2 regions of the Cernens ardua genome follow, and region 1 is predicted to be linked to the other one. Evidence: predicted binding sites of a transcription regulator. Region 1 holds the regulator's gene; the other holds the start of a gene.

Region 1 (16,715 bases):
ATGCTACTCATGATGGGCGATGTTTAGAGCAACAGCAACAGTTATTAAGTTGGAATGATTTAAGGTTGAACCATGTCTCGAGGGAATGGCAGGTTGTATCTGGGGTTACCCATGTGGGCCAACGGCGATTGGCGCGGCTCGCTGTATGCACAACATATGGATATGCAGCAAAGTCTGAAAGAATACGCCACCGTTTTCTCGGCAGTAGAGGGTAACACTACCTTCTATAGTGGTGCGCCCAAAAGTGAGACAATTCAGTCCTGGTTAAGCTCGGCACCCGAAACCTTCAAGTTTTCTTTCAAGCTCCCCTCGTTGTTAACGCATGAAAAACGTTTACACGAAATTGATTCAGAACTGAATGAATTTTTGGATCGAATATCTCCGCTAGGTAAACGGCTCGGGCCAGTGATGATTCAGCTACCACGAAATTTTGGTCCTGATGAAGTTGAAAAACTTGAGGCGGTTCTAGCCCACTGGCCACGTCATATTCCTTGTGCCGTAGAACCTCGTGATATCGCATTATTTAATAAAGATGCGGTGGAAAAGTATTTTAATCGCTTGTTGATAACTTATCAGGTAGATCGTGTCTTATTGGATGTCAGGCCTCTTTTTTCAACACCATCAAATAATGACCTGGCACTTGTACATGCACAAAAGGAAAAGCCAAAGCGTCCTCTACATGTGATTTCTACTGGTGTATCGCCAATAATACGTTTTATTGGTCATACTGACATGAATATTAATGACTATTATTTTACACCCTGGATTGAACGTATAGTCCTGTGGATAACTCAGGGGAAAACCCCTTTCTTGTTTGTGCATACCGCGGATAACAAAAGCGCCCCAGCCCTTGCCAGACAATGCTTGCAGCGGATTGAGAAAAGGCTTTTGGATAATTCATCCGAATTGCCTGAGGGATGTTATATAGGAGAATTTCCGGGAGAAAGACAGGGAACACTTTTTTGATAAATGCGTTCTCGTCCAGCATGAGTCGAGCATCTTAAGAAATAATTGATATTCGACTGAATAAAATAGTTTATAAATGAAAGTATTTGAGAATAATTTTTAAAGCACACGCAGTCATCTCACAGCACTTTGCCTTACTTATACTTTTCATTTCATCTCAAGATAGGCCTAAGGTAAAGCTACTGTTTAGTAGGGAATGAAGAAGTGGGGGCCTGCGACATCTTTTCTTTTATATTAGTTACCAGGATGTTCATTGTTCGTAATATATTAAGTTATATTTTAGTGTGGGAGCTTCCTTTCATCTCATTGTTCTAGCCCGATTTCCTTAAACAAATACTTCTACACCAAAACGGCCGCGCATACGGCCGTTGATTTCCCGGTTGTATCGGTTTTTACCCTTTATAGGGGCTAAAGCATTTTCATCTCATGATCAAGTTTGCGCCTTTCCCAGTGGCGTTCTATCCCCTGGCGCGCATGGCGATATCGGTAGGAGGCGAGCTTTTGGCGTTTGGTTTGTGCCATGGCTTCCAGTTGAAGGAAAGTATCGAGCAATTTGTTTTCAACAGCAGTATGTGACGATTTGTGATGCATTCACAAGCTCCTTGAATCGCAGGAAAGCAGTGAAGAACCGGACATCCGAACCGCGTGTGCAACAGTATGAGGTATCGTTTCCAACTATTGTACAGACAGTTCAGGCGCAGGTTCTCGCCTTACATATCAGGTTGTAACGATGCGAATGATAGCCGTATTGAGTCTCTCGCCTTGTTGGATATTGGCAGTTGTAATGCGTGACACATTAAAGCGCTTTGCCCTTGATGGCAGTCGATAGCCACGTCCACAGAAAGCACAATGTCACTGTATGGTTATAACGGTAGCCGATGACATTCTGATGACGCCTCTTTATTTCTTGCCAAGGCTACCTTCTTTGTATAACTCAAAAATACCCTTGTGAAAAGCAGATGTCGTCAAAAGGTGGTAATGACATGTTTTACAGGCCAGCAATGAGAGGTACTGCCTCACTGTTCGATAGAGATACGATGCTACTGGTACCGCCATTTCCTTCAGGTTCAACAGGGTAATTATGGTAGAATCAGCGGTATTGGCATGATTTCAATCCTCTTGGAACAGAAGGTATCGACGTGACATCAGCGCATCCTTTGCTAGACCATCTGAATGATGCACAGCGTGAGGCTGTCAGTGCACCTCAGGGCAACCTTCTGGTGCTGGCAGGAGCAGGTTCAGGTAAAACACGGGTATTGGTCCACCGCATTGCCTGGATGATCGAGCAAGAGCATCTTTCTCCTTATTCCATTCTAGCGGTAACGTTTACCAATAAGGCCGCGCGGGAGATGCGTACGCGCCTGGATGCGATTCTGAGCCTTTCTTCCCGTGGTATGTGGGTAGGGACTTTCCACTCGATTGCCCACCGTTTGCTGCGTACCCACTGGCACGATGCCAAATTGATCGAACATTTTCAGATCATCGATGCAGACGACCAGCTACGCCTCATCAAACGTCTGCTGAAAGATCACGGGATTGATGATGAGAAGTTTCCTCCGCGTCAGGTGGTCAATTTCATCGCCGGTTGCAAGGAAGAGGGGTTGCGTCCACCACAGATCGATACGGCAGGTGATCCCTACCTCCATCAGATGGTGGAGTTGTACGCGCTTTATCAGAATGCCTGTGAGCTGTCCGGGCTGGTTGACTTCGCCGAGCTGTTGCTGCGTTCTCTGGAGCTGCTACGGGATAATCCCGCACTTTTAGAACATTATCAGGAGCGCTTCTCTCACATTCTGGTGGATGAGTTCCAGGATACCAATACCTTGCAATACCTATGGCTCAAGCTATTGGCAGGAGAACGGGCACGGTTAACGGTAGTGGGCGATGATGATCAGTCGATCTATGGCTGGCGTGGTGCCAAGGTGGAAAATCTTGAGCGTTTTCGGGATGAATTCGAATCGACCAAAGTGATACGGCTTGAACGTAACTACCGCTCCACCGAAGCGATCCTTGAAGCAGCTAATGCCCTGATACGCAATAACACTGGGCGCATGGGTAAAGAGCTCTGGACGGATATTGGGCAGGGCGACAAAATCTCTGTTTACGCCGGTTTCAATGATTTGGATGAAGCCCGGTTTATTGTTGATACCCTTTCCCGCACGGTGAAAGAGGAAGGGCTGTCTCGAAGTGATGTAGCAATTCTTTACCGCTCCAATGCACAGTCACGTGTGCTGGAAGAAGCGCTGATTCGTGCGTCTGTTCCGTATCGGATTTATGGCGGACATCGTTTTTATGAGCGTTTGGAAATCAAGAATGCGCTTTCCTATCTACGATTGATGGTGACGCGTAATGACGATGCGGCGTTGGAGCGTGTGATCAACGTACCGGCGCGCGGTATCGGTTCCAAAAGTGTGGAGCGGCTGCGTGCCCATGCTCGCGATGAAGGCATGACACTGTGGGATGCCATTCATGATGCCATCGCGAAAAAGGCGATTTCTGGGCGAGCAGCCAATGCGCTGACTGATTTCGTTAATCTGATTGATGGGCTGGATAACGACACGTCCGGATTACCTTTGGATGAGCTGATTGATCATGTATTGACGAAAACCGGCTTGATTGAATTTCACCGAGCCGAGCCCGGAGAAAAAGGGCAGGCACGTGTTGAAAACCTGGAGGAACTGGTCAGTGCCGCACGTGCCTTTGCACAAGGGCAAACGGGGGTACGTGGCCTTGACCCGTTCGAGCCAGAGGGTGAAGCGGCTGGTGAGGCCACGCTGGAACAGTTTCTGGCGGATGCATCACTGGATGCGGGTGAGCAGCAGGCAGATGAATACGAAGATGCCGTTCAGATGATGACGTTGCACTCTGCGAAAGGGCTGGAGTTCCCGCTCGTCTTTATTGCGGGGGTAGAGGAAGGGTTGTTTCCTCATAAAATGTCTGCAGAAGAGCCGGGGCGTTTGGAAGAGGAGCGCCGCCTTTGCTATGTCGGTATCACTCGTGCAATGAAGAAGCTGTACCTGACTTACGCTGAGATGCGCCGCCTTCACGGCAAGGAAACCTATCAGCGTCCCTCCCGCTTTATTCGCGAATTACCCGCGGGGCTGGTGGATGAAGTGCGTTTGCGAGGGCAGGTGTCGCGTCCCATGACGGAACGTCCTTCCTCTGGCTATCGCGCACCAAAACCAGCCTCTGGGCTTTCCCGTCAAACAGAGGCAGAGGGCGCGGGGATGACATTGTCATTAGGGCAGCGTGTCCGTCACCCGATGTTTGGCGAAGGGGTGATCGTCAATGCAGAAGGGCAGGGAGATCGCGCGCGCGTTCAGGTCAGTTTTGAGGATCATGGCGATAAATGGCTGGTACTGGGCTTTGCCAAACTCGAAGCACTGTAATGTAGAAACAAAGACTGGAGTAGAAACCAAAACCAGCAACGAGAGTAGTGCGATCACGCTCCCTAGGCGCACAGCGTCATATTAATGTCATTCAATCAGGTGATACTATCGGTCATAGCGCCTATTACGTATTAAGGGAGATCCATGGATATTTCCAACGAACAATACAGCCAACATATCTCCCGCCAATTCAATCAGGAATTGGAAGGATTGAAGACGAACCTGATGGCGATGGGGGGGCTGGTCGAGAAACAGCTTACCGATGCACTGACAGCATTACTGGAGCGTGATGGTGCGCTGGCTGAACAAGTGCGTCAGCAGGATCACGACGTCAATGAAATGCAGCTTAAGATCGATGATGAAAGCACTGAAATCATCGCGCGTCGACAACCGGCTGCCTCGGATTTACGGTTAGTCATTGCTGTTATACGTGCGGCGTCTGATCTTGAGCGTATAGGTGATGAGGCGGACAAGATTGCTCGTCATGCCCTGGCTCTGATTGGGGGCAAGGAAACGGACAGAGGCATCACTGAAATTCGCCGCATTGGCACGCAGGTTAAAACCATGGTGCGTAATGCGCTTACTGCATTCGCGCGTTTTGATACGCAACTGGCGCTTGATGTACGCCGTGCAGACACCGACGTGGACCAAGAGTACAAAAGTGCCTTGCGCTCATTGGCTACCTTCATGATGGAAGATTCTTCCTCTATCACCAGCGTCATCGATGTCATGTGGGTACTGCGTGCGCTGGAACGAATAGGTGACCATGCCGATAACCTCGCAGAATCTGTGGTATATCTGGTCAAAGGGTTGGATCTGCGCCACTCCAATCGTCGCGATCTTGATGAAAAGGATCTGGACGATGGCTCTTTAGGTAGTTACAAGTAGTTATGAATAGCGAATATGTTTTTAGTAGCTCTTATCTGGGTGGCTCATGGTAGCAGGATGTCATTCGGTTCTCAGTCACCTATATTTTGACTGAATAAAGAGTTCTTTTGCTTTGTTGAAGCTGAAATAGTTGGTTTTGCAGGAACTAGGCCCCGATTGCTGGACTCAAATGCCAGCATCGGGGTTTTTCATTGGAAACACCTGCGTAAATCCGTGTTGTGACGTTGTATTGTTCAAACGAGTTATAGGTTAGTGTTCCTTTGGAATGCGGTTCATACTAGCGTGATCGAACCGTGGGGACGGCTGAATCGTCGTACTTCGTGGGTCGATTGACTCTGCCGAGTATAATCAGGGCGAGTGAGCCCGCTTACCAGAATTTGTAGCATTGGAGGTTGGAAGAAATAGATGTTGGAAGGATTCGAAGCGTTGGGTGAGGGAATAAGACTGGTGATGCGCCCCGGCCTAAGGCGTTATGTCATCATCCCGGTCATTATTATTCTTGTAGTGTATTCACTTACGCTTTATGGCCTTGTAAAGGTATTTACCCATTGGCTGGATGAGTGGATTGCCTTGATTCCCCACTGGCTGGACTGGCTGGGCTGGATCCTCATTCCCCTGATTACGCTGACATTGATCGTCATTGCGTTCTTCACGTTTACATTGATGGTTAACCTTTTGGCTTCGCCGTTTTATGGTTTTCTGGTTGAACGCGTTGAAAATGAGTTGGGCATGGAGGGCGCCAATGACCAGCGTAGCCTTGGACGGCAGGCATGGGATGGATTTATTCGTGAACTGCACAAGCTCAGCTATATCCTGCCCCGAATGCTGATTCTATTCTTGCTGGGGTGGGTACCTGTTGTTCATTTGATCACGCCATTTCTATGGCTGGTGTTCTCCTTTTGGAGCGTTGCGCTGGAATATCTTGATTACACGATGGATGTCCACGAAGTTTCTTTCAAAAAAATGCTCAAATTATTGGGCAAGCTGCCGATAAAAACATTGGGATTCGGATTTGCGGTGAGTGTTTTGCTATGGATTCCCATTGTGAACCTGATTGTGATGCCTGCCGCCGTCGCAGCGGGGGTAATCATGTGGCGCGATAGTTATGGCAAGGTAAGCCGGCAGCTTGAGTATCAGTCTGGCGCACGGGCCTCGGCATCATCGGATCATAAATCATCAGGCGAATAAAAGGGCAAAACACAATAGTGGAGAAACACCCCGCGGGGAAAAAGCCGTATTTCAACTCGCTTGGCGTATTGAGAGATAAATATTTCTGGAATTTCAGTGTAATGATTAAATGGATAAGCGGGTTGTTGTGTCTGTTGATATTAACAGCCTGTAGTAGTGGCCAACCAATAGGTCCCGGTACATCTTCCTTGTACAACAAGCCTCCCTCATACAAAAAGGCACGTTCTGATGATTTTAGTGTGCCGGTCATTCAGGACAGGTCTCCGGGAAAGATACTGACAAAACGTGAAGGGGCTCGATTAAAGCCCAGGCAAGGCTATTGGGTAGATCGCTCTCTTCATACCCGTGGGGAGAACCAGCGTATCCACTTTTTGGTACTGCATTACACCGCAGGCAATGATCAACAATCAATAGATGCGTTGACAGAAGGCGCTGTAGGTGTGCACTACCTTGTGACCAATCAGCCGGCCAGTTATCGCCAACGGCCCGTGGTGTATCAATTGGCGGATGAGCAGATGAGAACCTGGCACGCGGGGGTAAGTGCCTGGGGGAATAGACATAATCTGAATGACACATCCATTGGGATTGAAATCGTGAATCCGGGTTATACACGCTCTTTAAGTGGCCGGGTATATGCGCCTTATTCAGAGTCTCAGATTCGTTTGATCATCGCGTTGGCACGAGATATCGTCAAACGCTATGACATTCCGCCTACTCATGTGGTGGGGCATGCCGATATTGCTCCCGGTCGCAAGACAGACCCGGGCCCGTTCTTCCCATGGGAGCAGTTATATCGTGCTGGTATCGGTGCATGGCCTGATCATCAGACGGTTTTGATGTATAAGAACCGTTTTGCTGGTGGTCATATGCCAAGTATACGTGTGTTACAGCGTGGGCTGGCGGCTTATGGTTATGCCATTGAGCCGACAGGTAGGATGGACAAGCAAACGAAGCAGGTATTGACCAGCTTCCAAATGCATTTTCGCCCCACCAATTATTCGGGTCACTATGATCTTGAAACTGCCGCAATTCTTTTCGCGTTGTTGAACAAGTATGATGGGGAACAAAAGGCTCAATCGTTGCTGGATGAGGCGTGGTAGCCTTCACTCCTGAATGACGCGGTTGGCAGGAAAGGCAAGCGTGAAATGTGCGCCGTCTCCTGGCTGTGATTCGACCTGAATCTGGCCTTCATGGTGAATCATCACGTGCTTGACGATGGCAAGCCCAAGGCCAGTGCCACCTGTTGAACTGGAACGACCTTTGTCTACGCGATAAAACCGTTCGGTCAGGCGGTCAAGGTGATGTTTTTCGATACCTTCTCCGTCATCACTGACACAGAGTTGACCGGAGCCGTCTTCCTCAACTCGCCATGTAATATGAATATGCGCCTTTTCACCTGAATATCTGACCGCATTCGAGACCAGATTGGTGACGGCGCTACGCAGTTCTTCTTCTGCCCCCAGCAAATGGTAACCCGGTGTTATATCCACGCTGATGGAATGTTGGCCTTGCGATAATGCATTGCCGTCCTGTTCCGCCTGTTGAACGAGCATGGCGATATTGACGGGATTGTAAGGGCTGATAGGTACGCCATTTTCAAGCCGCGACAGCATGAGTAGATCGTCTATCAAATGTCGCATGCGGTCACTTTGCTGCTGCATCTGTTCAAGTCCGCGTTGCATTCGCGGCGGCAGCAGTTCGCCAGCGTAATCCGCCAGAGGCTCCAGATAACCGGTAAAAACGGTAAGAGGCGTACGTAGCTCATGAGAAACATTGGCGACAAAATCGCGGCGCATTTCCTGGAGGCGTTGCAGGCGGGTGATGTCGCGAACCACCATCAGTCGTTCATTACGGCTATCACTGACAATCTGGAAATGTAACCAACGGGATTCATCGAGCGGCGAGCGGGTAGTCAACCCCTCTTCATATTTTCCGGACTCGAAATAGCGAACGAACTGCGGATGGCGAAGGAGATTCGTTACATATTGCCCGCGGTCTGCCGGATACTCCAGGCCCAACATCGTGCTGGCGGCTGCATTCCAGGTGTCCAGTGCCCCTTTATTATCAAGGACGATCATGCCATCTTTCATGGCCTCGGAGAGGCGGTCGAAACGTCCAATCACCTGGCGTAATTGGGTTTGTCGACGGCGCTCACGGCGTTGATAGCGATATAGATGGTCGAAAATATTGCCCCAGACTCCGGGGGCCGAGGGCGGCAATGTGTCGTAGGCTTTGTGAGACCAGCGCAGAATCCGCCACACCTGCCAAAAGCTATAAGTGATATAGAGCGCCAACCCGAGCACCATTCCTGTGACAGGATGATCCGCTAATAAGCCAATAACACAGCCTATGAGGAAAAGGGCGACGAGCAGTGCTATCTCTTGAGTCCAATAACGCATGAGGTATCAACAATAGCCTCGGATAGTTGAACAATGCGGGTAGTTGAACAGTTCTCAAATGGCACGGGAACGCTGGTTTGAGAAACGATACCCGGTGCCTCTCACTGTTTGTACCAAATAGTCATGTTGCTTGCCCAGCGCTTTTCGCAGGCGGCGGATATGCACATCGACGGTACGTTCCTCGACATACACACTGGCTCCCCAGACCTGATCCAGCAGTTGTGCGCGGGAATAAGCACGTTCCTGATGCGACATGAAGAAGGCCAGCAAGCGGTATTCTGTCGGGCCCATATCGATAGATTCACCATTGATACTGACACGCTTGCTATCAAGGTTAAGTGCCAACCCATCGATTTCGACAATATTCTGGCTGGAAGGGGAAGAACGCCTTAAAACAGCGCGGAGGCGGGCAACCAGCTCGCGGGGGGAAAACGGTTTGGTAATGTAGTCATCGGCACCCGCTTCCAGCCCCTGCACCTTGTTATCTTCTTCACCCTTGGCTGTCAGCAGGATGATCGGTGTCTCTTTAGTGGTTTCTTCCCGTTTCAGGCGGCGCGCCAGTTCAACACCACTGACCCCCGGCATCATCCAATCGAGCAAAATAAGATCAGGACGCTCATCGACAGCCAAGGGCAGCGCCTGTTGAGCATTTTCCGCTTCGAGCACATTGAAATCGGCCATTTCCAGCGCAATGGCGATCATGTCCCGGATAGAAGCTTCGTCATCTACAATCAACACTGTCTGTTTCATTGCATCTCTTCTCGTTGTGGTCGAAGAACAGGCAAAACCGCATTTAATACTTGCCGAACAAAAATGCCTCTGTGCCCTTGAGGGGCGTTTATGGCGGTTGCATGACAATTTAAGCGCAATGTGGTGACAGTCTTATGACACTGCTGAATCCAACCTGTTTTTGCTGTTTAGGATGCTTTCTTGATTATCCTGCCGTAGGCCAAAGTGCCAAAACAATGCCGGCGAAGAGGGAAATGCCGACCCAGTTATTATTCAGGAATGCCTGAAAGCAGCCTTCCCTGCTTCTGTGCCGTGTCAAATACCCCTGGTAGACGAATAGGCAAATCACACCCACGAGTCCCAACCAGTAGAAACCGTCCAGACCTGCCTCCACACCGAGGCCTGCCAGCAATAATAAAGTGATGACCTTTAATAAGGTCAAAATAGTGAGGTCATATTCACCGAAGAGAATGGCTGTTGATTTTACGCCAATCTTGAGGTCGTCATCACGATCCACCATGGCATAGGCTGTGTCGTACATGAGCGTCCAAACCACATTGGCCAGGAAAAGCCACCAGGCGATCGCAGGTACATTCCCTTTGACTGCCATGAAGGCTGTAGGAATACCCCAGCTGAAGGCAGCTCCCAATACGACTTGAGGAAGTTGGGTGTAGCGCTTCGCAAAAGGGTAGCAGGCAGCCAGAACAGCGCCCCCAAGGGAAACAAGAACCGTTTTTCCGCCGGTGAAGCAGACCAAGATGAATGAGATCACCATGAGTGAGAAAAACAGGATGAGCGCTTCCCTGGCAGAAATCCTGCCAGTAGCCAGCGGACGGTTTTTTGTTCGCTTTACCTTGCCATCGAAGTGCCTGTCCGCGTAATCATTAATTACACAGCCTGCAGCTCGCATGCAATACACTCCAACAACAAAAATGATGAGAAGCTTGCGCGAAGGTAAGCCATCCGCTGCCAACCAGAGGGCGGCCAGCGTGGGCCACATCAGTAGCCATGTGCCTATGGGGCGGTCAAGGCGCATGAGTTGAAGAAAGTCGGGCAGTCGCGTCAATCTATGGCGGAGCGATACATTCGGGTGTGTCATGAAATTGCCGATGTTCTCAGAAGAAGGTTGTAAAAAGCTGGATTAGCGGTGAAATCATATCGCCAATATACGAATGCTGGCATTAATGTAGATGGGAAAATTGTAGCATTTTCTGGCAATGTAAGGACATGTCCGCTATGGTTGCGGCTTATACGCTTGTTTTATGTCAGATAGTGGCCCATTTTCATGAATTTATTGGATCATTTTTCTTACGTAAACCATGCTTGTACAAGGATAGACATTTCCCCTATAAAGAGTGAAAGTCTGATTCCATATAGCGTGTGCGTTTTCATTCCAACGTACACAAAAGGTGTTCAAGTGAATGCTTGATTTCCCTATCGGCATGACATCGTTCATGATGATCGAAAGGGTATGTTACAAGGGCCAAATGGCTTCCTGTAATAACAGTCAAGTGAACCTCGTAGCTGCCTGTGTGTTTCTTGTAAAAGCCGCCCAGGGTCTGTTGCGTGAGTTCCCATATAAACACCGGTAAACCGGTGATCTGCCAGATAATGGCAAATTCAGGAGATTATATTTATGCGTAAACCCGAACTCGCAGCTGCCATCGCTGAAAAGTCTGATCTGTCCAAGGAAAAGGCCGGTCAGGTTCTGAATGTGATTCTTGATGAAATCACTGCCAGTGTTGCCAAAGGGCAAGACGTTAGCCTTGTCGGATTTGGTTCCTTCACCGTTCGTGAGCGTGCTGCTCGTACGGGTAAAAACCCGCAAACTGGCGCAGAGCTCAAGATTCCTGCCAGCAAAAATGTTGCCTTCAAGGCAGGTAAAGGCCTGAAAGACGCCGTTTCCGGTAAATAAAGCCCTTTCGGCACACTATCTCGATACCGGCTATTCGGTTTGGCCGGTATCGTTCGGTTTTCTGCTGCGCTGATCATTTGCCCCGCTGTTTTCTCCCCCCTTTCGTTGTAATTTGCCTCCTCTTACTGTCTACGACTTTACTCATCCTTAATATTGGGCTTTTTCTATCTATTCGATAGTGTCAATTTCAAGTTTTCCTCTGATGTATTGGTATCAAGCAGGGTAGAATGAGGATGTGATTCAATTCATGGCTACTCACTTGAAGCCCCAGACCGGAGAAAGATCCACATGTATATCGCAATGAATCGTTTCAAGGTACGTCCTGATGCAACCGATGCGTTCGAGAAACGTTGGCTGGATCGTGAAACCCACCTGGAAACCCTGCCGGGATTCGTTGAATTCAATTTACTGCGTGGGCCAGAGCAAGAAGATCACGTTCTCTATGCCTCACATACCATTTGGCGCAGTAAAGAAGATTTTGTGCAATGGACAAAATCAGAGGCATTCCGTGCAGCGCATGCCAACGCAGGGCAGGCAAAACGTGAAGAGATCTATCTTGGCCCTCCCGTATTCGAAGGGTTTGAGTCTCTTCAAGCGGTGGTTGCAGACAAGAAAAGTGATTGATTCTTCCTGCAAAATGGCTGGAAGATAAATAGTCAAGAAGCCATATCACTTTGCGGTACAAGCCAAACAGAATGGAATGGCTGGACGGCCCTCTATCAGCGCTTTATGCTGAAGGTGAGTATCACTGCCTGTTTTCGGGTTATGTCGATGTATCAGTCTTTTACAGATGAATACCGATGTGCTTCCTCACCGTTCATTAAGATCCAACTGGTTGGTAAGCGTTGTTTTTGATGAACAGAAAGTGATATGTAAATGAGTGAATTGCTGCGTGGCAGGTCATAAAGTAGGGGGGTGATAGCGTCAAAAACCCTATATTTTTAGTGGAAAGCGATACGATAAGGATTCGTGGATGGGTTTTGGCATTGATCACCCCATGATAGCGGTGAAGGATCTCGACTCTGCATTAAAGCAAGTGTTGGCGTTGGGGTTTGTACATAATCAGCGACAAAGTCACCCTTGGGGAACGGATAACTATCTGCTGCTTTTTCCCGATACTTTTATTGAAATCATTACGATTGCCCGCCCGGAACAAACCAGCTATTCGGATGCCAATGGTTTTCGATTTGCTCGCGCTATAGAAGCTCGCTTGAGATATGGTGATGGTGTTGCCATGTTGGCACTTGATTCACAGTGCATGGCACATGATCATGCGCTGGTTGAAGCCAGAGGTTTCGCCCCCTGGGAGCCTATCGAGTTCAAGCGAATGTCGCACAGCCGGCAAGGCTCCGTTGAAATGAGCGTTGTTCTTGATATTCTACATGACCCTTCACAGCCATTTCTTACCCAATTTCTTTGTCATTATCCGCACCCTGAATTGCTTCGTCGTGATCCTTCTGATGAATACCATCCCAATCAGGTCTCACGCCTCAAGGCCATGTGGTATATCAGTGATAATATCCAGCGTGATTTCGAATATTATCGGCTTATCCATGGGGCGGCCAATATCTTTTCTGTAAATGGCGGATACCGTGTGGCAACTCCCAAAGGCGATATCTGGCTGCTTTCCCCGTCCTCCCTGAAAGAACACATCCCTGATTTGGAAAATGTCGCTGAAGCGCCTTCCCGTGCGGTGGCCATCAGTTTGGAAACCATGGACCTGAACGCCGCTATCGCCCACTGGGAAAGGAACAATGTACCCTACATGAGGATCAATGAGCATATAGCAGATATCCCTGCCAGCGTTTTGGGAGGCACCGTTTTACGCTTTGAGCAGTGCGAAGACTGTCTTCTTTGAGAAATGAAAAGAATAGTTGAGACTTTTTAAGAGCCGTCGGGAACTCAGCCGATCAGCCATGGCCCCCTGTAATGTAACTTTCAGTACTTGTGACTTATAACGTGACGTTTGGCTTTTTAAAGGCTTGGAGACGAAAAAACATAAAATATCAAATATACGCCTTACGGAAATATCCAAAGCGGCCATGAAATGGCGGGGCTTTATAGAGAATAGGGCTTTTTTTTATTGGTTACACAGTGGCATAACGTCCGGTTTCTTCGCCTAACCACCGGCGTATCAATGGGACAGCGACCTCTGGATGAGTCTCCATTAACTCTCCCCCCAATCGATGGACGGGCTCAAGTAACGGGCGATCCCTCACCATATCGGCAATCTTCATGCCCAGCAGCCCTGTTTGGCGTGTTCCCAGCACTTCACCGGGGCCCCGCAGCTCAAGGTCACGTTCTGCAATCCTGAAACCATCATTGGTTTCTCGCATTACAGCGAGCCGTTCGCGTGAATGATCCGATAATGGTGCGGCATAGAGCAGTACACAATAGCTGTCTGTACTTCCTCGGCCTACACGCCCTCGCAGCTGATGTAGTTGGGCCAAGCCAAGGCGCTCCGGATTCTCGATCACCATCAGGCTGGCATTGGGAACATCCACGCCCACCTCTATCACAGTAGTGGCGACAAGAAGATCGATATCACCTTCCTTGAAGGCCTGCATTACCGTGCTTTTTTCCTGTGCTTTCATCCGCCCATGGACCAATCCAATGGTGAATTCAGGTAACGCTTCCGATAGCAGAGCGTAAGTATCTTCTGCGGCCTGGCTTTCGAGAACCTCCGACTCTTCAATCAATGTACAAACCCAATAGGCCTGACGCCCCTCTTCACAAGCATTACGAATCCGCTCAATAACCTCTTGCCGCCGATTGTTGGCGACTGCCACGGTTTTGATTGGCGTACGCCCGGGGGGTAATTCATCAATCACGGAAAGATCCAGATCCGCGTAGGCGCTCATGGCCAACGTACGGGGAATGGGGGTTGCTGTCATGACCAACTGGTGCGGTGTAATACCGCTTGCTTCCCCTTTTTCCCGAAGAGCAAGCCGCTGATGAACACCAAAGCGGTGCTGCTCATCAATAATGGCGAGTCCCAAGCGATGAAACTGAACATCCGGTTGAAACAGTGCATGCGTTCCCACAATGACATTTGCTGTGCCATCGGCAATGTTGGCTTTGGCATCCAACCGAGCCTTGCCCTTTAATTTGCCAGCCAGCCATGCGACTTCGATTCCCAAGGGGGTGAACCAGCTCTTGAAACTATTGTAATGTTGTTCAGCCAATAGCTCTGTAGGTGCCATGATGGCGGCCTGATAACCACTGCCTACGGCTCTGAGGGCAGCGGCGGCCGCCACTACCGTCTTACCCGAGCCGACATCGCCCTGAACCAGCCGAAGCATGGGTGACTGGCATTCGATATCCCGATCAATTTCGTTCAATACGCGGCGTTGTGCACCTGTCAGCGCGAACGGTAATAACGTCAGGAATCGTGTTCGCAGGGATTCTCCTCCTGTCAGGGCGGGTGCATCATCGCTCTGAATCTGAACACGAATTTGGCGAAGGCTCAGCTGGTGAGCGAGCAGCTCCTCGAATGCCAACCGTTGTTGCGCAGGGTGTGTGCCACCAGCCAATGATTCCAAAGAGGCTTCGGGTGCAGGGTGGTGAAGTTCACGGATGGCATCGTGCAGATGAATCAAATGAAAGCGGGAGCGAAGTGTTTCAGGCAACCATTCCGGTAATGCATCCGGATGTTGCTGAAAACGCTGGTAGGCCTGTTCTACCAGTCCACGTAAACGTTGCTGTGTGAGCCCTTCAGTAGTGGGATAAATGGGCGTTAAATGTGCCTCATTGCTGGAATCATCATCATGACCGCCCTTGAGAAGCTGATACTCGGGATGATAGACCTCTAACCCAGTACTCCCTGCCCGTGCTTCACCAAAAAGGCGTACCTGAACACCCGGTGTGAATTGCCGTGCTTGCGCAGGTGCAAAGTGGTAAAAGCGAAGCGATAAAATACCTGTTGTGTCTTTCAGGCGAACCAGCAGGCTGCGCCGACGCCCCTGGATAACATTCGAGGCTGTCACCACACCTTCCACTACCGCTTCCTGCCCTGCTCGCAATTCACCTATCGGCGTAATACGTGTTCTGTCCTGATAGCGTAATGGCAGATGGAACAACAGATCAGCAATAGAGTGAATACCCAGTCGAGCCAGCTTCACTGCCATGGCATCTCCTACACCTGCCAACTCGGTAACGGAGTGATCCAGCGGGCTCATATAGGCGTTATCTCTCACTCTTGTCCAATCAGTGTCCTCAAACGGTTGAAGACGACGTCGTATGTTCAGGTGTTTGCTGTGCTTCGGTGCCCGATTTATCCAAATGCATACTGGCTGGATTAATCGCGCTGGTCAGTGCATCTATGGCTTTGGGGCGAGGGAAACTGGCCCGCCAGGCGATGGCGACTGAGCGTGAAGGCTGCGGCGATGTGAAGGGGCGAGAGTCGATCATCCCTTCCTCATAGTAATTCAGGCCCGTCGCAGAACGAGGGAGAACCGTGATACCCAACCCGGAGGCCACCATATGGCGAATGGTCTCCAGTGAACCGCCTTCAGCCATTAATCCATTATTCGGATTGTTGACACGCGCATCCAATGCCGGGCAGGCTTCAAGTATCTGATCACGGAAGCAATGACCTTCACCCAGCAGTAGCAGACGCTCATCTGCCAGCCACTCCTTGCTAATCTCTTTTTCAGCAAGCCAGGGGTGGCCTTTCGGCAGAATGACCTCGAAGGGTTCTTCGTAAATGACCTTAGTCAAAACATCCGGTTCGGTGAAGGGTAGCGCCACGATAATGACATCGAGTTCACCTGAACGAAGCTTGCGTCGTAGATCACCTGTCAGCCCTTCCTCGATATACAAAGGCATTTGGGGTGCGGTTTTGGCGAGCTCAGGCACCAAGTGAGGGAATAGATAAGGCCCAATGGTATAGATAGCGCCAATGCGCAGAGGGCTTGAAAGCTGGTCTTTTCCTTCACTGGCCAATTCCTTGATAACATTGGCCTGTTCGAGTACTCGCGTAGCCTGACCAATGATACGCTCCCCCATCGGGGTGACCTGGACTGTCGATTTGCTACGCTCGAAGAGCGCAATACCCAACTCTTCCTCGAGTTTTTTTACGGCGACAGAGAGTGTTGGCTGCGAAACGAAGCAACGTTCTGCGGCACGTCCGAAATGACGTTCTTGCGAAAGCGTCACGATGTAGCGAAGTTCTGTTAAAGTCATGGATCCCTTCCATCATGCACCACGCAGGGTGCCGCGGCAGGTTCAGCGACAGTTCTT
Region 2 (16,715 bases), on a different contig from region 1:
CAGCCGCTCAAGTTCGAAGACCTTCTCCCGTCGCTCTTCATAAAGGGGTGTTAGTTCTTCTCTGATGGAGGCTTGTAAGCGGCTTGTATTGTCGTAGAAAAAGTCGAGGCTCTCTGCCAGCGCTTTGAGGGCGCTGTCTATTGCCACTTGCCTATTATCCAGAAACATGGCACCTCCCTCCCAAACGTTCATGTATTTTCGTGCGAATTACTTCATTTGCTGCCCGGACTATTTATTAACTATCCGCCTTGTTTGCTACCAACACGTTTGCTACGAAAACCACGCGCATGCTCTCTTGTTTGCACATGTCTTCCTGTGTGTTGCCTTTAGCCCCATTGGAATATAAACGAGCGAACCACATTCATGCGCCATCAGCATTACTGACCAAGAGATGCCTGTAATCGATTTTTTAGTACACTCCCATCCGAAGCCTGTTGCAACATCATGATGACGGGCAAGCGTAGGCGTGCCAGTTGTGCAAGATCCTTGATGCAGGCAATGAAATCGATAGAAGGGGTTACTGCCAGCGCATTCAGGTATGCCGAGAGGCGCTCTTCATGTTCCAGTAATTGCCAGCCCTTTGCACTGATGACAGCGAGCTCTTCTACCGAAAGCGTCTCATTCAACAGGTGATCCAAAGTGTTAGCGGCTATCTCACTTTGTCCAGACAGTATGGCACGTAGCACATTGATGCGTTGGTGTTCTTCATGTTTACCGCGGGCCAACAGTGCTTTTTGCAAAGGTTCATTGTTAGTGGGGAAGTGTTCCAACATGCGGCACAGGGCTTCCAGGGGAGCATCAGGTAGCATTGGCAGTTGTTTGGCGATTCGCTCTTCAAGCGCAGGCGTGAGCGCCAGACACAGGTCGGCCACGCTTTGATAATCCAGCGAAGCCCAGTCAATGGGCTGTCCATTGGTATTTCCGTCACCTGAATAATAGGCACGCGCCATTGCCATCCCTTTGCTCTCAGGCAGGCCGTTGTCACGTGAGGCAAGCGCATGAAGGGCCGCAAGGGCATAGTTGTCAGGCCTGAAGGCAAGCGGATTATCCTTCAAGGGATCTTGCAAGGCCTCCCCCTGCGGACGTGTACCAAGCTGTTCCAGCAGGCGGTGGAGGAAGGTGTCCCGGGCATTGGGAATCAGTAACCCCTGTTCATCAAGAGGCAGTGCAATACACCAAATTACCGCTTCTTCGGCCGGCTGAGCTTTTGCACGCAACATGAGTGCCAACCGAGCTGTCGCTTTTACTGGTGTTGCCCACGGGCTTTTGATCTCTTCGAAAGTACGGAAGTCATGCTTGCTTACGGCGGCAACACGGCGCCCGATATTATAAATACTGTAATCAAGCTGAGCCTGTTCGAAGAAATCGCTTAACGTGCCGGGGATCGACGTTTGGATCGAGGTAGACGTTGAAGGGGAGTCATTCATACCGCTTGCCTGTTCATGACGTGTAAGTTATCAGAGCCCGTGGGGCCGGAGCCTGTCGTGTGGAAAGAGACAAGTGTGACGATAAAACCGGAGAGAGGCAATCAACGATGTTGGCTGATTTTTGACCAGTCTACGTGACGCCTCTATTTATGCGGGTTTTCGCCGGTTATCCCAATCTTGTCCACAATACTTTCCCGTGTTTTTGTGAATGCTTGCAAAGATGTCCACATCACAGTCACTCTTTTTCAGGTGGATGCCTTTATATAGGTGCATCACAGTGCCGGGTGCTTGGAAGCGCTGATACACCAGTCATCGGTGGCCTATGCACCTGTCATTATGTCTAGACCTATACTTATGTCTCTCCCTATGCCAGTGTGCGTATGAAAGCATAGCGGCGGCATTTACCGTTACGAGGACACCTTTGTAACCACGCTCGGCTTTGTTACCATAACGGGTCTATTTATCGCTTGCCTATCATTCGAGTTGCTTTGTCATGTTGAGTGAATAACAGCCAGAAGTAACCGTATAGTTCTGTATTGAGCAGATTCCACGATTGTCCAATTCTCATTGTAGCCAGCGTGTTACGCCCTCAGGCTGTTTCAGCCATGAATGTTTATCGGCAGGTGAGTCCGTTTTTTTAATTGTTTTTAGCCAAAGGGCTGAAATCCGTAAGGAGCGTTTTATGTCACAACAGACAGAACTCAGCGATGCCCTCAGTCGTCTTGAGGCGGCGATGCGAGCAGCAGGGATATGGAGCCTTCCACGCCCTGATGACAAGGCCTTCGAAAGTCTTGAGCCTTTTGCACTGGACTCGATGAATATGGCTGAATGGTTGCGTTACATTTTTGTGCCACAGCTTCGCACCCTATTGGGTGAAAACAGGCCGTTACCATCAAACTGCAGTGTGACGCCTGCTGCCCAGGTCTATTTGCCTGATATGTCAGAAGGGGCGAAATTGCCTGTATTGATGGTACTTCAGGAAATAGATGAATTGCTCAGTACTGAGGGTGGTCAACAGCAGGATCCGAAAGCGTTACACTGATCCTTGTCGGCTTCCAGCAAGCAACGTCTGGATTGCTATCCACCAAGAGGAGGGCAACACTAGCCCTCTTCATTAAATCAGGCAGTATAGCAATATGAAGAAATAGCTGGCCACGGTGTCAGTGGCTTCCTGAGAGACTGCTGTTTGGTTCTTGCTTTGGTACAACCCTGCTCATTCACCTTTCGGAACATTGTGTTTTATGCGGCAACGCTCCCCTTCATCGTGTTAAAATCAGTTGTTCAGTACGGTTGTCATTTTATCGACAATATCCGTGAACACGCCAGTGCACCCCCACGAAAACAACTCTTTTGCCCGATCAATATCATTGACCGTCCACACATTGACACCATAACCGGCAGCGGATAATTTCGCGACAGTTTGGTGTGTCAGCCCATCATTCTCGACATGTGCAAAGGTCGCCCCGCAAAGCTCCAATACGGTCAACCAGTCACTTTGTAGTGTTGCCGTTTCAAAGAGGACGCCTATGGCATACGCAGGGGCTCTTTCATGAAATGCCATCAGAATGGGTTGCGAGAATGAGGAGACGATCACCTGGCACTGCGGTGAAAGGCGACCAAGTTCTTTAATGATTGTGTTGATCAACCGGATGGTTTGCCTGGCACCCTGCTCGTTTTGCTTGATCTCCAGATTAAGATTCAGCTCATGTTCGTTAATGAAGTCAATCAGCTGATGCAGGGTAGGGATACGTTCATCCGCAAATGTTTCGTCAAACCAGCGGCCTGCATCGATAGAGTCTAGATCGGCTTGCTGAAGGGGGTAGAAAGAACCTTTGCGATTCGTTGTACGGTCAAGCGTTGAGTCATGAATGATGATTGGTGTACCGTCGGCGATGATATCAACATCTGTTTCTATCCATTTACCGCCGGCTTGAACTGTTGACTGGAAGGCAGCTAATGTATTTTCAGGAGCGCGAGTAGGCAAACCGCGATGTGCGAAAACGGTTTGGTTCAAGGCGGGTATATTAAGAGTGGGTTCGTGTACCGACACAACACAGTCCTTTCATTGGAGGAGTGGGATACATTGATGCATAGGGATTGTGCCTCTCTAGCCTAGCAACAAAAAAGGCCTCGTGTTAGTGATTTTGTTGCAGAGTCAGGAAGAGTTTTTGCATGCTCTTCATGTTTGAGGGCTGTCGCAAGACTTCAATTCAAAAAGGGCAGAGCGGTTTCAACCTCTCTGCCCATATCCGATGAGTCATACGGTTCTGGAATGATGAATAACTATTATACGGTCAGTTTAGAAGCGCCAGGTCAGACCTGTCATGAAGACAATGGGGTTAACCTTCAGTCGTTTACTGGTCAAGGAGGCGCCATCCTGATTGACGCGCAGGTCCGGTTTGCTGTCCAGATACCAGATGGCTGCGTTAACCCCCAAGTGTTTGGTCAACATGTAATCCACCCCGGCTTGTGCTGCCCATCCCCATGTGTTTTTCAGATGTGCGCTATAGCCCCCGGCGAGGTGAGTGCTGGAATAGATGCTATAAGTGGCACCTGCACCCACGTATGGCTGTACCTGTGAATCAGTACCGCCTAACGGGTAATACTGTGCGGTGAGGGTCGGTGGAAGAACGCGAGTGCTGCCGTGCGTTACTTTAGTAGCGCCAATTTTTACGTTGTAATCGCTTTTGAAACTGCTGGGAGCGGCCAACAACTCGACGCCGATTTGGTTGGTCACTCGATAGCCCAGGGTAAAACCGAAGCCATGGTCGTTTTGAGGGCGCTGAATGCGTGCGCCGGTCAATTTACCATTCAGATTGGTATGACCACCCATGGGGTGAACATAGGTAAGACCGCCACGCACCCAAAAATCACCGGCGCCATAGGCAAAAGCATTAACGGAGGCCAGCGAGCAGGCAACGGTAGCGAGAGAAAGACCTAATGTTTTTAGTTTCATGACGAAATTGTCCGCTATTTTCGATCCAGTGTGATAGACGTCAGGCGTCGAGAAGCCTTCCCTTGAAAAACTTCATGGTATTAACCTTAAAGTATGTGTGGTTATTTGACGATGTGGCAGGTTGCCGCATTCTCCAAAAGTTGTATGCGAAAACAGGGTGAACCTCTTGTAATACACTCGAGGCATACAATGCTTTATGGTTTCCAAAAGCCTGATGAAAAGTGATAGGGGGTATCACGGAGATATCGAGAAAAGTTCAAGGGTGAGCGCAGTAAAAGATGACAGAGGGAAACGTTGGCGGTTGATTCGTTGCACGTTGAATATAGTACGTTGAATATAATTTCATGAGGGGGATAAAAGAAAACCCTATCCGAAGACAGGGTTTTCAAGTCAACTACTCGTTCATTTCAACGAGAATCAGCTGGTGATTTTGCGGTAGATGAACAGAACTACCAAAGCACCGATGATTGCGATGACGAAGCTACCGAAGTTGAAACCGGTTACAGAACCAAAACCGATCAAACGACCGATGAAACCACCGACAACAGCCCCTACGATACCGAGGATGATAGTCACGATAAAACCACCGCCGTCATTGCCAGGCATGATCCACTTGGCAATTACACCTGCGATGAGGCCGAAAATAATCCATGAAAGGATTCCCATGATGTGCTCCTTGACTCTTTAATTGAGTGATTCGTTATTACCCCTTGATTGTAGTATATTTTTGCCCAATGAAAGAATAGTCTTTATGGGTTATTTTATGCTATTGGGTAACCAACCGTAACAGAATCACGGTTTGTATGTGCCTTAAGCGCGTTAAGATAACTTTAACTTGTTGAAAGACAGCATGATTTATGGAACAAATGTGCGTGAACGCTCGCACTCGCTGGTTTAGGCCATGTACCTTCACATTTACAGGTTTATAATGAGTCGAAAAGAGGTGGCTCTCATTCCTGTGTAGGGTGATGATCTGTTTTAAAAATGAATAATTGCATGTATCAACCAAAAGAGCTGGCACCTTGACGCGATGAAGCGTATCCTCCACAAAGGATTACAGGGGGTCATGGGCTGTTTCTTCGATGATCGTTATTCGGAAGCGCCCACATCTATTGTATGGGCCCCATTTTATTGGCTACCTGTAGAGCCCAGTTGTGGCGGAGTGTCGGTTTTCTACTCTCATGCAATAGAAATGGCCTACCATGTATAATCAGTCGTATATGTATAGCGTGCTAATCTGAATGTTGTATATATTTGCCCTGAAGTTTAATTGGTATTGGTAAAAAGTATCTGTACATCGGATATGATGAGTTTGATAGCCAATCAGTTTTTTAGTTTTTCACATATATGTGATGAATAATATTGTGATGAATAGTATTATGATAAATAGTATTCTTCGTTGCCTTTGTTATGGACTGTCGTATGAGTCGCGCTGATCAGGTGAATCGGAACATGTTTTTCGTTCCTCTTCCTGTGTACTTTAGGCCAGTTAATGTCCAGCTTCATGGTAATGTATCAGCGTCAATGCCTGAGGATATACAACGTAGCCTTTGGCATCGTTAATACATGTGTCCTCAATGAATGTGTGAATGATCAAAGTTATAACCAGAAGTTGGCAACCAGTACCTGCTCGTATTCTTATGGTCTGGTATTCATTTCAGAGTCAATTATATGAATATTGTCTGGAAGTTTGGTAGCTTGTCTGAATGATCCTAAAGTAATAGCGTATAAATAGCGTTAGTAAGTAAATAGTCGTAATTAAATATAAGTAATATGAAATTTGGCTATTGAATAGCATGTCTGATTTCATAGTTATTCGTTACAAAAAAGTAAATAAATTTATTTGATGGAATAATAATGTATGCCTCGTGAAAGTTCTCTTTCGATCAAGGACAAATGGGCGCTTGAGGCCCAGTTGGGCGAGATGCTTCGTGGTTTGGATACTACTGCGTCATTAAAAAAGGATGAAGGCTTCAAAAAGCGGCTGGATATACTCATTAATGAGTATGGTCTGGAGCGACAGGATGTCGTGGACATTCTGCTCTGCATACAAAAATTTGCCAGTGATACTATGCTATCTGTGTAGCAAGTCGCGTAACAAGTATTGAATCTGCCTGTTCGAAGTGGGTTTAACGATTTATTTTTTGATGTGGGTACTTTCTAGCCCTGCGTTATTAATGCAGGACTTTCATTACTGAGTACTATTTTTTTTCGCCCCCATTACACCTCAGCGCTTGTCATGTGAATTTCCTTTAGGGCTTGTCGTTTTCCTCGGCTGGCGCTTCGTTGAGTTGGCATTGTTCTTCTCCTGCCTGTCCCCTGTGTCACCTGCCTGAACAGGTGACATATCGAGACTTCGCGCTGTTCCCCATAGTAAGGTTTCAAACGTAAAAAAGCCTGCTGGCGATCCATACAGGGAAGGGGCCAGAGGCTTTTTCTGTCCCCCCGGTTGTACAGGGGGGGGAGGCCAGCAAGCGTTCAATTGGCTTAGTGGGTATCTGAGCCTGAACTATTCGCTTCGTTTTGTGAGACCTGATTCTGGGCGGCAGTGAGTTGTGCATAATCGGCAAGGATTTGAGCACTCTCATCCACTTCAGCCTGATTAATAGGTGAATTGGCATCGTCAGACCCTATGCTGTCGAGGGCATCGAAGTCATTGGTGCCTTCTTTCAGCGGTTTCAGATGCAGTGCCTTGCGACGTGCATTCTCAAGTTGAAGTTGAGCATCATTTTGCTGACGCATCTCTTTGCGACGTTGATCAATATTCAGACTGACAGACGTATCCTGTTTATCCAGACGATTGATCAGCTCGACTTCCTGTGTCAGATAGAGGAAATTGGGCTCGCGATTGATACGTTGATTATGGAGTTTCTGCAATTCAGGCAAATAAGCCTTTGGATCACCGTACATGCGATGCTGGGCAGCAGGGATGGTATCCCAGGGCATTGCATTCGGAAGAGAACTTTCACCTATTTCCTTGTCATTATAGAAAGAGGGGTAGCTGATATCCGGTGTTACACCATGATCCTGTGTACTGCCGCCAGAGATACGGTAGAACTTGGCGCGTGTCAGGCGTAGTTCACCATGTGTCAGATCACTCACGGTTTGAACCGAGCCTTTACCGAAGGAGCGTGAGCCAAGAATCAGGCCGCGTCCATAATCCTGAATTGCGCCAGCAAAGATTTCAGAAGCGGAAGCGGAAAGGCGGTTGACCATTACTGCCAACGGACCGCTCCATACCATGCTGGGGTGATCATTACCGTAGATCGATACATGGCCGCGTGCATCTCTTACCTGTACCGCAGGGCCTTGATCGACGAACAGGCCAATCATGGAAATTGCTTCCTGAAGAGCACCCCCGCCATTGTTACGAATATCCAGAATTAGACCCTGAATATTCTGTTTTTTCAGCTTTTCAATCTGCTCTGCAACGTCACGGGTAGAACTACGATAGTTGGCTGCTCCTGATTCATAGCCAGCGAAGTCGAGGTAGAAGGCAGGAATGGTGATCACACCGACGCGTTCTTTCTGACCATTGTGATCAATGTCAACAACACGGCCCTTGGCAGCCTGATCTTCCAGTTTTACCTGTTCACGCGTAATCGTGATCGTGCGAGTCTGGCTCGGATCGACGGAATGAGCCGGGATGATTTGCAAGCGAACGTCGGTGCCTTTCTTGCCGCGTACGAATTTGACTACGTCATCAATTCGCATTCCGGCAATGCTTTTGAGGGGTCCGCTATCCCCCTGGCCGACAGCGATGATTTTGTCGCCCACGTGGATCTTGCCACTGCGGGCCGCAGGGCCGCCAGGTACGAGGGAGGCTACCTTGACGTATTCATCCTGTGCCTGTAGCACTGCACCGATGCCATCCAGCGACAAACGCATCTGGATATCGAAGGATTCACTGTCTTCGGGTGACATATAAGCTGTATGGGGATCAACCGCATTGGTTTCAGCGCCCATGATCAGGCTCAACACATCATCCGTGTTGGTTTGCTTCAGGAGATTGAGCTGTTCCTTGAAACGCTGGATCAGTCGGGTCTTGATCTCTTTGTCCGTCAGCTTGGGTTCAGTTATTTTCTGAATCAGCGCGGCATTCAACAAACGTTTTTGCCAGATGTCGTTCAGGCTATCGAAGCTGGATGCCCAGCTGGGAACTGCATTTTTGATTGGCAGCCGTTCATCTGTATTGAAGTTGAAGGGTTCCGGTTTTTGCAGTTGAGTGATCAACCACTCCAAACGTTCCTGTACCCTCGACTGGAACAGGTTATAGAAGTTATAGGGACTGGTAAGCTGCCCAGAGGAAACAACTTGTGCAAAGTTGTTTCTGAGCCACTGATATTTGCCTACGTCTGCTGCCGTCAGATAAAGATGCTGCGGATCAAGCGATTTGACCAATAGATCGAAGGCCTTGTTGGACCATGCCTTGTCAAAATTGATATGAACATAACTGCCCAGGCGAATGGATTGAGTCACTTCCTGAGAGGCTAGCGAATCGTCTGCATTGGGGGTGACTGTGGCCAGCGCAGGGGTAGCTAAAGTAGTGCACAAGGCCAGAGCAATAGCACTTGAAGCAGTAATAAACGGCCTCATCAAGGATGACTCCCGATTTTATTAATCTTGAAAGTTCAGAAAAACAGCCCTGTGCATGTCGTCATGCCATAGACTATCCATCAACGGGTTTCCAGCAGTTTAACAGGCCTTTAAGGTGTATAGTCAATCGTCATATGCCTTTTTTGTCGGCATAATACATGCAGGCAATAGCATTGAAGGTTGCTGGAAGAAGATTGACACTACCTTAAAGGCGTCTTTTTTTCATGGTGCGCGATATTGAAGATGGCGACGTTTACATGAGCGTTGCCAAGGCTGAAATTTGTCTGGGCAGGGACTGTTCTCATGAATTCTTGTTTAACATGCCAAGTCATTTGATAACCATGATAGTCAAAAGATACGTTGGGAAACAATGTTTTCAAACATCTTTTCCAATAAAAAGTATATCGCCAGTGGAGATTCACTCCTTCTTCATGGTTCCCTTTTCGTTATTCATCTTTATTGCTGCCAATCTATAAACCACTTCATAGGCAAAAACGAGAGAACTTTATGTCTTCCTCAGCAGTATTACATCGCCTCTTTTCTTTCCTGAATGCTTCTCCCACCCCCTGGCATGCCGTGGAGGTAATGGCCCAACGGCTGAGTGAGAACGGTTTTACTCGCTTGAATGAAGGGGAGTCGTGGTCACTTTCAGCGGGCGAGAGCTATTATGTCACACGTGGCGATGGCGCCTTGATTGCTTTCCGCCTGCCGATGAAGGATCTGACGGATTTCCGCATGATGGGTGCCCATACGGACTCCCCACAGTTGCGCCTGAAGCCCAATGCATTGATCAATTCGCGTGATTGGTGGCAATTGGGTATCCAGGTATATGGTGGCGCGCTGTTAAACCCCTGGTTTGATCGTGATCTCGGGTTGGCTGGCCGTGTGCATTTGCGCCGAAACGGGCGTATCGAATCTCTGTTGATCGATACCAAACGTCCCATAGCGGTGATTCCCAACCTGGCCATTCACATGGACAGGGAAGCGAATAGTGGGCGCAAGATCAACCCTCAGACCCAAATGGCGCCTATTCTGGCCTCTATTGAAGAAGAGGTGGGGGAGGATGTCCATACCTTCATCAAAACCTTGATTGAACAACAGTATGGTGCAACGGAAGGGGATGTACTGGATTTCGAGTTGGGCTTTTATGATACCCAGCAAGCAGCATTGATCGGTTTCAGGGAAGAACTCTACAGCAGCGCGCGTCTGGATAACCTGTTGTCCTGCTTTTGTGCGCTTGAAGCGCTCCTGGAGGCTGATGGCACGCAGGGAACCATGCTTGTAGCCAATGACCATGAGGAAGTCGGTAGCGCGAGTGTCAGTGGTGCACAGGGTACTTTCCTTGCGGACGTGCTTGCCCGTTTGAGTGAACAGAAAGGCGTGGGCGCACAGCGAGCTGCTCAGGCCAATGGTGCTGAAGAGACGCGAGTACGCCTGATACAACATTCGCGCCTCATTTCTTGTGACAATGCGCATGCGTTACATCCCAATTTTGCCGACAAGCATGATGCGTCCCACGGGCCTCGCTTGAATGGTGGGCCGGTTATCAAGACCAATGCTAACCAACGTTATGCCACCAGCAGCCAAACCGCCGCACTATTCCGTGATATCTGTCAGCAGAATGATGTCCCCGTACAGGACTTCGTCACGCGTTCGGATATGGGTTGTGGCAGTACCATTGGGCCTATTACGGCAACACAGTTGGGTATTCCCACACTGGATATCGGTTTGGCTCAGTGGGCCATGCACTCTATTCGTGAAACAGCGGGGAGCAAGGACCCTGAGTTCATGATCAAGGCCTTGGTAGGCTTCTGTAATCGTGAGGATATTCAGTAGGTAACGTATAAGGGAAGTCTGATGATACGGCTACTAAAATGTCAGTTTCCAACCCGGTATTGTGAAAGATATCGACTGGCAGAAAGAGAGCGGTTGAGCAATATCTCATGAAAGATAACGGCTGAAAGGCATTGGGCGTATCGGTCAAGGTTCTGGTACGCCTTCTGTTCGTGGATTATTCAAAAATCATCAGACGGTCGAAGGCAAAATATCGGCGGCCTCACCGGTAGTTCGTATTCAATCTGGACATCCACGTAAAGGTATACTGTATCCAGGGTATGGATATCGATAAGTAGAATAAGAGTAGTTGAAAACAGAGGAATAGGAATAGGAATAGTTGCAGAGAGGCATTGTAGAACAACAGGTGGGATCGAAGTGGTGGCTACGCCCTGATTTGAACAGGGGACCCCATCATTATGAGTGATGTGCTCTAACCAGCTGAGCTACGTAGCCCTTCGATGGGTGCGTATCTTACTGATCATGCTGAAAATGTCAACCATAAAAATATAAAAGACGAAAAATCATCGAGTTGCTGCTATTTCTACGCGCCCGCTATATAGGGTTGCTTGCGAAAGGAAGCTGGCAAAATTGATCGATAAGAAGAATGATGTTTCTTTCCGGTCGATAAAATACTCTCATTGATCGTTAAAAAGCTCGGCAAATATACCGAGCTTTTTCTCTGATCGGATAGGATCAAACAGGATAGTTAGATGCTGTAGGCCTGCAAAGATATCTAGAACACCATACGCAAAATAATAAAGAGGATAAAGGAGAGGAGTATTGTAGCGGGTAGCGTCATGATCCATGCCAGTATCATATTGCGAATGGTTGCCCATTGCAGGCCGGAACCATTGGCGGACATGGACCCCGCAATAGCGGATGAAAGTACATGGGTCGTAGAGGCAGGGAGCCCAAGGTGATCAGCCGCTCCGATGGTGGCCATGGTCACCGTTTGCGCAGCGACCCCTTGTCCATAATTCAGATTGTCTTTGCCGATTTTCTCACCAATGGTTGTCACGACCCGTTTCCAGCCAACCATGGTACCGAGCCCCAGAGCCAGTGCAACCGCCACTTTTACCCATGAAGGAATGTATTGGGTGCTCCGATTGACGGCTGCCTGGTAGGCATCCACGGCTTGCCGGTCCTGTGGCGAAATGGCAAGCACACGGCCTTCTTCGATCAGATGAAGGGCCTCTCCCGTAAGATACAAGCGTGTACGGATCTGAGCGACTTCCTCGTGGGGAATTTCACTAAAGCTATGATAACGGGCCAGCTCATCACTTGTACTACGCAGGTACTCGGCCAGTGCAGGTGTGGCCTGTATATCCCAGCTATGGTTTTTAATCGTCTCTGTAACCACTTTCTGAGGTGAATCGATAGTGGTGGGTGGGTATGGATACTGTTCCAGCATCTGTGCAACGTGGTTGGATGCCTGTTGGAGTTCGACAAGATCCTGAGTGTGGGAATCCGGGTTCAGGGAAAAGGCAGCCGGTACCAGTCCAATTAGAATCAACATGATGAGCCCCATCCCTTTTTGCCCGTCATTCGACCCGTGGGCAAAACTGACCCCTGTACATGTCAGTATCAGGAGACCCCGAATATAGCCGGGTGGTTTCTCATCAGGCTGCGCCACCTTGTTCAGTGAAGGCGCCCGGATGAAGACTTTCATGACAATCAACAACAGGGCAGCGGCAATAAATCCGATGATAGGGGAGAAGAGCAGCGACAAACCGATCTTTTCAGCCTGGCCCCAATCGATACCATGGATGGAAGCACGCCCGGTTTCCAGAAAATTATTGGCAAGTCCCACTCCGAGTATGGAGCCAACCAGGGTGTGAGAACTGGAATTGGGCAAGCCAAAATACCAGGTACCGATATTCCAACTGATGGCAGCCAGTAATAGCGCAAAAACCATGGCAAGGCCGGCACCGGTACCGACCTGGGTAATCAGTTCGACAGGCAATAGCGCAATAATACCGTAGGCGACAGTTCCAGTTGCCACCAGAGCACCGAAAAAGTTAAAGAGTCCAGACCAGAGCACTGCTGCCTGCGGTGGCATGGAACGGGTGTAAATGACGGTGGCGACTGCATTGGCAGTATCATGAAATCCGTTGGCAAATTCGAAGCCAAAGGCGATCAGAAGTGCAGCGCACAGGGTGATCCAGGGAATGGCAGGAATACCATCGAGATCAATACCCAGGCAATAAAATATATAACAAAGGCCTGCCAGTATCATGCCCCCCATAAGCAGGGCCGTGGGCAGTTTCGAGAAGCCTCTCTTGGAACGCTGTGCTACTTCTGTGACGTTGACAGAGGGTTCCGGAGGGGGAGGCATGGACATAAGCAAGGATTCCGAGCGGACAACATGTGATTCAAGGTGCGCGGCAAGCGTATTACTTCAAGATGACAGTAATGTGACAATTTGTGTCATATTGCCATAAATCTGCTCTTCCTGAAACGGCTATCAATCAGCGAAGAATAGGTACATCAATTTCAAGAGCACTTTATAACTGGAAAAACCACGTGAGAAAAGCCCCGGAATACAGAGGCCAGCCGTCTTTTTGAAGGGAGGTATGTGAAATCGGATAGCACGAAAAATGTACAAAGGATCGCAAAAAGAAATGCCTACTTTATGGCGTATAGCTGACACATATACCGTTGACCTGCCTTTTTGGCCTGGAAAATTGCCTCGTCTCTTTCTTTGCGTGGTTTGGACACAATTATTATACATAAGGCTATAGATGAAAACGCAACTTGGTGTAATAATCCGCCGCGGCGTTTCATGGGCAATATGCCTTGTGGTTACGCCCATACTCGTTCGGTCATATATCGATGCAAAGGCTTGTGTCGGTATGGCCGTTCCTTCTTCATAATGTGGATAACTGTTCGGTCAGCAATATTACTGGCTGAAGCCTTGTACGTCTGGAACCTGGAACAATGTACTGTTTGAACATCGTACTGTTTGAGTAGTGTAATGGTTAAAGTAGTGTATCGGTTAAAATAGTGTATTGGCCAAAACAGTGCATTGATTAACACAGTGCCTTGGTTAAAACAGTATATCGCCTGTTATCCCGCCTGATTGGGCATGGTTTCCAATCTCACCATAACGATAGTGGAATATGGAATGACCTCATCGACCTCCTATTCGAATCGGCAGGCCTGGCTGCGTGTTGGTTTGTTGGCGCTGGCTGCCTTTATTTTCAATACTACCGAATTCATGCCGGTAGGATTGCTGAATGACATCAGTATCAGCTTTAATCTTCCTGTGCATGAAATCGGGTTGATGCTGACTATATATGCCTGGGTAGTCGCGGTGTTTTCTCTACCTGCCATGTTGCTTACTCGCAAGATGGAGCGTCGACGCCTGCTCAGTGTGGTATTTGTCATCTTTATTATCAGCCATATTCTCTCTTCAGTGAGCTGGAGTTACCCCGTACTGGTCGTCAGTCGTATCGGTATTGCATTGGCGCACTCGATTTTCTGGTCCATCACGGCATCGTTAGCGGTGCGTATTGGCCCGCCGGGGAAAGAGCACAAATCGCTTGCGCTTCTGGCGACAGGAACGGTGCTGGCAATGGTACTGGGTGTCCCACTGGGTCGCATTATCGGTAACGCGTTTGGGTGGCGGCTTACTTTCTCATTGGTCGCCATGGCGGCTACCATGATACTGCTGGTGCTTGGGCGTTCACTGCCCTTGTTGCCCAGCGAGAACGCAGGGTCATTTTCCAGCCTTCCCACGTTGTTGAAGCGACCTTTGCTGCTCACTTTCTATGCCCTGACGCTACTGATGGTCACCGGTCATTTCATGGCGTATAGCTATATTGATCCATTCTCTATAGAAGTGGCGCACCTTTCCAGCATGATGGTCACAGGACTATTGTTGGCATTTGGTATTACTGGAATCGTGGGCTCGTTGCTGTTCAGTCGCTTGGGGGGGAAATTCCCCAGGACCTTTATGTTCGCGACTGTAGCTGTCATGACCCTTTGTCTTTTTCTGCTACTGCCAGTTGCACACAGTCATGAAATGCTCATGGTATTGGTGGCGATCTGGGGGGCTTCCATCATGTGCCTTGGGTTAAGTCTGCAGGCACGTATCCTGGAACAGGCAAGCGATGCAACGGATGTGGGGATGGCCGTTTATTCCAGCCTTTACAACGTGGGTATTGGAGGAGGGGCCCTGTTGGGCAGTATCGTCATCAGCCATCAACAGTTGAGCCTTGTGGGTATTTACGGCGGTGGTTTGGCTCTGGTCGGTACTTTGCTTTATGGCGCCGTTGCAGGGCGTTCCTTGATGAGTAAGCGAATCCGGCATAATGGGGCCTGATGGCACGGCTCTTGATCATTCTGGGAAGCCGAAGCATGTGGGGCGGCTGGATGCCGGATTGTTCTTGTGACTTCAATGTGATGAAGCCCGCCTGGTGCCCATGTCATGGCCATGGAAGGGTCTGAATGATACATGATAAAGAGAGGGGCTGATGGTGTCATGACCGTCAGCCCCTCTCTTTATGGTTTGCTCGTGCTTTGCGAAGCTAACCAGCGCTTGTTTCTACCCAAGCGCTGAGTCATTACTCAAGAAGCAGTCTCACAGGCGCCTTTTGAAAGGGCGCTATACATTGAAGCGGAAGTGAACAACATCACCATCCTGAACAATGTAGCTCTTGCCTTCGAGTCTCCATTTGCCTGCGTCCTTGGCACCTGCTTCGCCCTTGTAGGTGATAAAGTCTTCGTAGCTGATCACCTCGGCACGAATAAAGCCCTTTTCGAAATCGGTATGAATAACGCCTGCTGCCTGCGGTGCCGTGGCCCCGACAGGGGTTGTCCAGGCTCTGACTTCCTGTACACCGGCTGTAAAATAGGTTTGCAGGCCAAGCAGTGAATAACCGGCGCGGATGACACGATCAAGCCCCGGTTCTTTCATCCCCAGCTCTTCCAGAAACATGGCTTTTTCTTCGCCATCATCCAGTTCGGCAATTTCAGCTTCCAGTTTGTTGCAGACAACGACGACAACGGCGTTTTCCTGTTCGGCAATCTTGCGAACGATATCCAGATAAGGATTGTTTTCGAAGCCATCTTCATCGACATTGGCAATATACATGGTGGGTTTCAGCGTTAGGAAACCATAGCCACGCAACAATACTTTTTCATCATCATCCAGCCCGAAGGAACGAAGTGGATTCCCTTCTGCCAAGTGAGGCTGAATTTTTTCCAATACCGCTTTGGTTGCGATAGCTTCTTTATCGCCGCCCTTGGCAACGCGCGTCAAACGTTGGATGCCACGATCAACACTGTCCAGATCAGCAAGCGCCAATTCGATATTGATGGTTTCGATATCGGCCTGAGGGTCAACCTGATTGGCGACATGGATCACATTCTCATCATCGAAACAACGTACCACATGGGCGATTGCGTCTGTCTCACGGATATTCGCGAGAAACTGGTTACCCAACCCTTCCCCCTTGGAGGCACCCGCCACAAGGCCTGCAATATCCACGAACTCCATCGTGGTGGGGACGACTCTTTGCGGTTTGACAATCTCGGACAACGCATCCAGACGGGGATCAGGCATTGGTACAATACCTGTATTGGGTTCGATGGTGCAGAAGGGAAAGTTTTCTGCATCGATGCCTGATTTTGTCAGTGCATTGAATAGCGTTGATTTACCCACGTTCGGCAAACCGACAATGCCGCAATTAAAGCCCATAGTGTTGTCCTGAAACCTTAAGGATGAGGGAGGAGGCTCCTGTAAGAGTGTGTTTGAGCAAGCACTGGCATTGTAAGGGCCCGCATACTGAAAAACACCCCAAGTGGAGACTCATCTTGTCATGAATGATTGCCATGTAGACTGAGCGTGGCTCTTGGCGGTAAGCACATGGAGTGTGCTGCTTGGTTTATACCTCATC

The links. The regulator PhoB, encoded in region 1, activates phosphate uptake and scavenging genes when phosphate is short. The targets are predictions, from matches to a motif close to TGTCATANNNNTGTCANA.
Region 2: a site for PhoB is predicted at 13,218-13,235, ahead of LMG33818_RS03285 (inorganic phosphate transporter). Genes of this name have one in related genera too.

Annotation. Positions count from the first base shown of each region.
Region 1 is NZ_JBPCZH010000004.1:183,861-200,575, forward strand. It holds gene LMG33818_RS08835 (DUF72 domain-containing protein) at 73-966, shown strand; gene LMG33818_RS08840 (hypothetical protein) at 1,375-1,557, opposite strand; gene uvrD (DNA helicase II) at 2,100-4,355, shown strand; gene phoU (phosphate signaling complex protein PhoU) at 4,500-5,243, shown strand; gene cysZ (sulfate transporter CysZ) at 5,649-6,431, shown strand; gene LMG33818_RS08860 (N-acetylmuramoyl-L-alanine amidase) at 6,533-7,531, shown strand; gene phoR (phosphate regulon sensor histidine kinase PhoR) at 7,535-8,830, opposite strand; gene phoB (phosphate regulon transcriptional regulator PhoB) at 8,885-9,580, opposite strand; gene ubiA (4-hydroxybenzoate octaprenyltransferase) at 9,765-10,658, opposite strand; gene LMG33818_RS08880 (HU family DNA-binding protein) at 11,196-11,474, shown strand; gene hmuQ (heme-degrading protein HmuQ) at 11,763-12,098, shown strand; gene LMG33818_RS08890 (VOC family protein) at 12,448-13,332, shown strand; gene recG (ATP-dependent DNA helicase RecG) at 13,562-15,670, opposite strand; gene LMG33818_RS08900 (hydrogen peroxide-inducible genes activator) at 15,690-16,658, opposite strand.
Region 2 is NZ_JBPCZH010000001.1:739,770-756,484, reverse strand. It holds gene LMG33818_RS03335 (hypothetical protein) at 1-192, opposite strand, end outside; gene LMG33818_RS03330 (DUF3549 family protein) at 378-1,427, opposite strand; gene LMG33818_RS03325 (YqcC family protein) at 2,110-2,469, shown strand; gene LMG33818_RS03320 (glycerophosphoryl diester phosphodiesterase) at 2,701-3,477, opposite strand; gene LMG33818_RS03315 (OmpW/AlkL family protein) at 3,727-4,383, opposite strand; gene LMG33818_RS03310 (GlsB/YeaQ/YmgE family stress response membrane protein) at 4,801-5,049, opposite strand; gene LMG33818_RS03305 (hypothetical protein) at 6,245-6,469, shown strand; gene LMG33818_RS03300 (carboxy terminal-processing peptidase) at 6,871-8,979, opposite strand; gene LMG33818_RS03295 (M18 family aminopeptidase) at 9,487-10,815, shown strand; tRNA gene LMG33818_RS03290 (tRNA-Met) at 11,192-11,268, opposite strand; gene LMG33818_RS03285 (inorganic phosphate transporter) at 11,549-13,156, opposite strand; gene LMG33818_RS03280 (sugar transporter) at 13,940-15,139, shown strand; gene ychF (redox-regulated ATPase YchF) at 15,422-16,516, opposite strand.